DNA from 2 places in the Streptomyces sp. NPDC096205 genome. Region 2 is predicted to be linked to the other one. Evidence: riboswitches for the same ligand, from Rfam matches in the RefSeq annotation. Region 2 holds a riboswitch; the other holds the start of a gene.
The links. A riboswitch is a leader RNA that binds a small molecule or an ion and turns the genes downstream of it on or off. The one in region 2 is predicted to bind thiamine pyrophosphate.
Positions count from the first base shown of each region.

Region 1 (2,188 bases), on a different contig from region 2:
GAGGAAGCTCTCCTTGTGGTGCGCCAGGCACCACGCGGCCATGATCGAGCCGCCGCGCGAGACGATGCCCGTCTTGCGGTTGGCGGTCAGCGGCACATACGGCAGCCGGACGCCCGCGTGGACGGTCATGTAGTCCACGCCCTGCTCGGCCTGCTCGATGACCGTGTCCTTGTAGATCTCCCAGGTCAGCTCCTCGGCCCTGCCATCGACCTTCTCCAGGGCCTGGTAGAGCGGCACGGTGCCGATGGGCACGGGGGAATTGCGTAGCACCCACTCGCGGGTGGTGTGGATGTTGCGGCCGGTGGACAGGTCCATGACCGTGTCGGCTCCCCAGCGGGTCGCCCAGGTCATCTTCTCGACCTCCTCCTCGATGGAGGACGTCACCGCCGAGTTGCCGATGTTGGCGTTGACCTTCACCAGGAACCGCTTGCCGATGATCATCGGCTCGATCTCCGGGTGATTGATGTTCGCCGGCAGCACGGCCCGACCCGCCGCGATCTCCTCGCGCACCACCTCGGGGGAAACGTTCTCCCTGATGGCCACGTACTCCATCTCGGGCGTGATCTCGCCCCGGCGCGCGTATGCGAGCTGGGTGACGGCCTGCCCGTCACGGCCCCGGCGCGGCAGCCGGGGGCGGCCCGGGAAGACCGCGTCGAGGTTGCGCAGACCGCCGCGCGGCGAGGTGTGCTTGAGGCCGTCGTCCTCGGGGCGGACCGGGCGGCCCGCGTACTCCTCGGTGTCGCCGCGGGCGATGATCCAGTTCTCCCGCAGCGGCGCCAGGCCCCTGCGGACGTCCGTATCGACGGCTGGATCGGTGTAAGGGCCTGACGTGTCGTACAACGTGACCGACTGGCCGTTGGTGAGGTGCACCTGACGGACTGGCACGCGCATGTCGGGGCGGGAGCCCTCGACATACCCCTTGTGCCATCCGATGGACTTCCTGACGTCGTCGCTGTCGGAGACCACAGAGGTCTGCGGCTGCGCGGAGGCAGGCGTGCGTACGTCCTTGCTGGTCATGAGACCTACTCCCTACGCCGGCATTACCCGGTAACAGGTTCGGCGGTCGACGCAGCGTTCGCCGTCTCCCGGTGTTTCGTGTGGAACACGACGTGTTCCACGTGAAACATCGCGAAGACGAAGGTCAGCGCCCTCTCAGCCCGGTGCTCCGAGCTCCCGCGTGTACAAAGGTGACTCCACGCTAGCGTCACTTCGGGCGCGGTGAACAGGGGGCCCCTGCCGTTCTTGCGATGATCGGTCGGTGACCACGACACAGCAGCCCCCGTTTCCGCCGCCCGAACCGCGCCGTGACGAACCCCTCGGGGGCCACGGTGACAGCCACGAGGGCGGCCACGAGGCCGGGTACCCCGCCGATGGAACGGGGTACGGCAGCAGCGCCGGAGCCGGGCAACGGGCCCGAGGGGGCTACGGGACCGGGCAGGGCCGCGGGACCGATGGTGGCCACGCCTCGGGTCACGGGCGTGGAAACGGCGAAGCCCCTGGGGCCGGCGGCGGGCGTGGACCCGGAAGCGGGCACGGGGCTGACGGCGGATGGGGAGCCGGGGGTGGCTACGGGGCCGACAGCGGACGGGGCGGCGGCCCTGCTTCCGGCGGCGGCCACGGTGCTGGGACTGGTCACGGTTCCGGCGGCGGCCACGGTGCTGGGGGTGGTCACGGTTCCGGCGGCGGCCACGGTGCCGGTGGAGGCCACAGTGCCGGTGGGGGGCACTCGCACGGGCACAGTCACAGTCATGGGCCTGCCGCGCCGGTCTCCAAGCATCTGCGCAAGGTGATCGCGGCGATCCTCGTCCCGTTCGCGGCCGCGGTGGTCGTGGGCCTCGCCGTGCTGTGGCCCGGCGGCGCGCCGCAGCACGAGCGCACGGGTGTCGGTTTCGACCGGCAGACGGAACAGGCGACGGTCACCAAGGTCGAGCGGGTGGACTGCAAGTCGGTCAACGCCTCCGGCGTCCCCCCGACCGGCGACACCTCCACGGCGGAGGGCTCCTCCGCGCAGCAGCAGGAGAACGGCAGCTGCAAGCGGGCGACGATCAGGGTCGACTCGGGCAAGGACAGCGGGCGTACGTTCACCGAGATCGTGCAGCCCGACCAGTCGCGGCAGTTGCACGAGGGCCAGGAGGTCGTGGTCGCCTACGAGCCCTCCGCCCCGAAGGACCTGCAGTACTCCGTCGCC
Region 1 is NZ_JBIWFS010000003.1:196,378-198,565, forward strand. Features, by position in the region: gene thiC (phosphomethylpyrimidine synthase ThiC) at 1-1,017, opposite strand, end outside; TPP riboswitch at 1,010-1,187, opposite strand; gene ACIQ6Y_RS13325 (YibE/F family protein) at 1,787-2,188, shown strand, end outside.
Region 1: another riboswitch for thiamine pyrophosphate. It lies ahead of thiC (phosphomethylpyrimidine synthase ThiC); the one in region 2 lies ahead of thiO (glycine oxidase ThiO).

Region 2 (2,188 bases):
CCGTGTCCAGCTCGTGGTCGGCGGGGCGCAGGCCGAGGGCCTCGCGGCCGAGGTGCAGCCCGATGTCGAGCGCCTCGAAGTCGACGTCGAAGGCGGAGCCCTCGGCGGTGCCGAGGAGGACGGCCTTGGACAGCGGGGGCCGGTCGTAGGGCTGGTGGGGTTCGGCGCCGATCAGGGTCACGGTGCCCTTGAAGCCCTGTTCGCGCAGGGCGACCGCGGTCTGCACGCCGGCCATGCCCGCGCCCACGACGACGACACGCTGCGGCATGGCCACTCCCGACACTTCCCGCTCCTGCGTCTGCTCGCTCACCTGATCACCATAGACACCTGACAACTCGTCAGTCAGGGGCCCGGTGCCGTGACCTCCTCCACAACGCTCGTCCCGCTGCCCGGCCGCGACTCCCACTCCCAGGTCTCCTCCAGGCGGACCCGGCCGTCGGGCAGTTCCACGACCCGGGACACGCAGTGCCCCGACGATGTGGTGCCGTCGCGCCCCAGCTGGACATACCGAAAGTCCAGCCGGTCTGCGTCCCGGGTTCCCACCAGACGGCCGCGCACGACATCGCCGCCCGCGTACTCGGCCCAGATCTCGCCGTCCTTCTCGTGGTACGTGAACCGGGTGCGGGTGCCCACCTGACCTGGGGCTTGGTCGGCGACCGGGGCGAGGACGAGACCGTCGAGCGAACGGGGCACGGCAGAAGGCTCCCTTACGAGGGCGAGGCGGCTGCGGTTAGGGTGGGGCAAACGTAAAGCACTCGCGGGAGCCCGGACGCACCGGGCTGAGAGGGAGGCTGGCCGGCCTCCGACCGTACGAACCTGATCCGGGTCATGCCGGCGAAGGGAGGGGCTGGACGCCCATGTCGCGTACGTCAGACGTCCTCGTCGTAGGGGGCGGCATCATCGGTCTGGTGACGGCGTGGCGGGCCGCAGAGCGCGGTCTCGCCACGGCTGTCGTGGACCCCGAGCCGGGCGGCGGAGCCGCGCAGGTGGCGGCCGGGATGCTGGCCGCCGTCACCGAACTGCACTACGGCGAGCAGACCCTGCTCGGCCTGAACCTCGCCTCGGCGCGCCGCTATCCGGAGTTCGCCGCCGAGCTGACCGACCTCACCGGGCACGACCTCGGCTACCGGCAGTGCGGCACGCTGGCCGTCGCGCTGGACGCCGACGACCGCGCGCACCTGCGCGAACTGCACGCGCTCCAGCAGCAGTCGGGCCTGGACTCGCAGTGGCTGTCCGGGCGGGAGTGCCGGCGCCTGGAGCCGATGCTGGCGCCGGGCGTGCGCGGCGGGCTGCGGGTGGACGGCGACCACCAGATCGACCCGCGACGCCTCGCGGCGGCCCTGGTGACGGCCTGCGAGCGGGCGGGCGTGGTCGTCCACCGCGACTGGGCCGAGAAGCTCACCGTCGTACGGGAGCGGGCCGCGGGCGTCGTCACGCGCGCGGGCGCCCTGCTGGAGGCCGGGCAGGTCGTCCTCGCGGCCGGCAGCCTCAGCGGGCGGCTGGCCGGCGTCCCGGACGACGTACTGCCGCCGGTCAGACCGGTGAAGGGGCAGGTGCTGCGGCTGACCGTGCCGCAGCGGTACGCGCCCTTCCTCAACCGCACCGTCCGCGCGGTGGTGCGCGGCAGCCAGGTCTATCTGGTGCCGCGCGAGAACGGCGAGCTGGTCGTCGGGGCCACCAGCGAGGAGCTCGGCTGGGACACCACGGTCACCGCGGGCGGCGTGTACGAGCTGCTGCGCGACGCCCACGAACTGGTCCCCGGCATCACGGAACTGCCGCTGACGGAGACCCGCGCGGGTCTGCGCCCCGGCTCCCCCGACAACGCGCCGCTGCTCGGCCCGACCGAGCTGGACGGCCTGCTGCTGGCCACCGGCCACTACCGCAACGGCGTGCTGCTGACCCCGGTCACCGGCGACGCCATGGCGCATGTCCTGACCACCGGTGAACTCCCCGACGAGGCCCGCCCCTTCACGCCCCGTCGCTTCACCACCGCACTCACGGAGCAGCCCGTATGAACCTCTCGGTCACCATCTCCGTCAACGGCGAGCGTCGGCAGATCGAGCCGGGGACGGCTCTCGACACGCTCGTGAAGTCCCTCACCGCGGCGCCCTCCGGAGTGGCGGCCGCGCTCAACGAGACCGTCGTCCCGCGCACGCAGTGGCCCTCCACCGCGCTCGCCGAGGGCGAC
Region 2 is NZ_JBIWFS010000002.1:416,292-418,479, forward strand. Features, by position in the region: gene ACIQ6Y_RS08290 (NAD(P)/FAD-dependent oxidoreductase) at 1-310, opposite strand, end outside; gene ACIQ6Y_RS08295 (hypothetical protein) at 343-693, opposite strand; TPP riboswitch at 748-860, shown strand; gene thiO (glycine oxidase ThiO) at 858-2,015, shown strand; gene thiS (sulfur carrier protein ThiS) at 2,012-2,188, shown strand, end outside.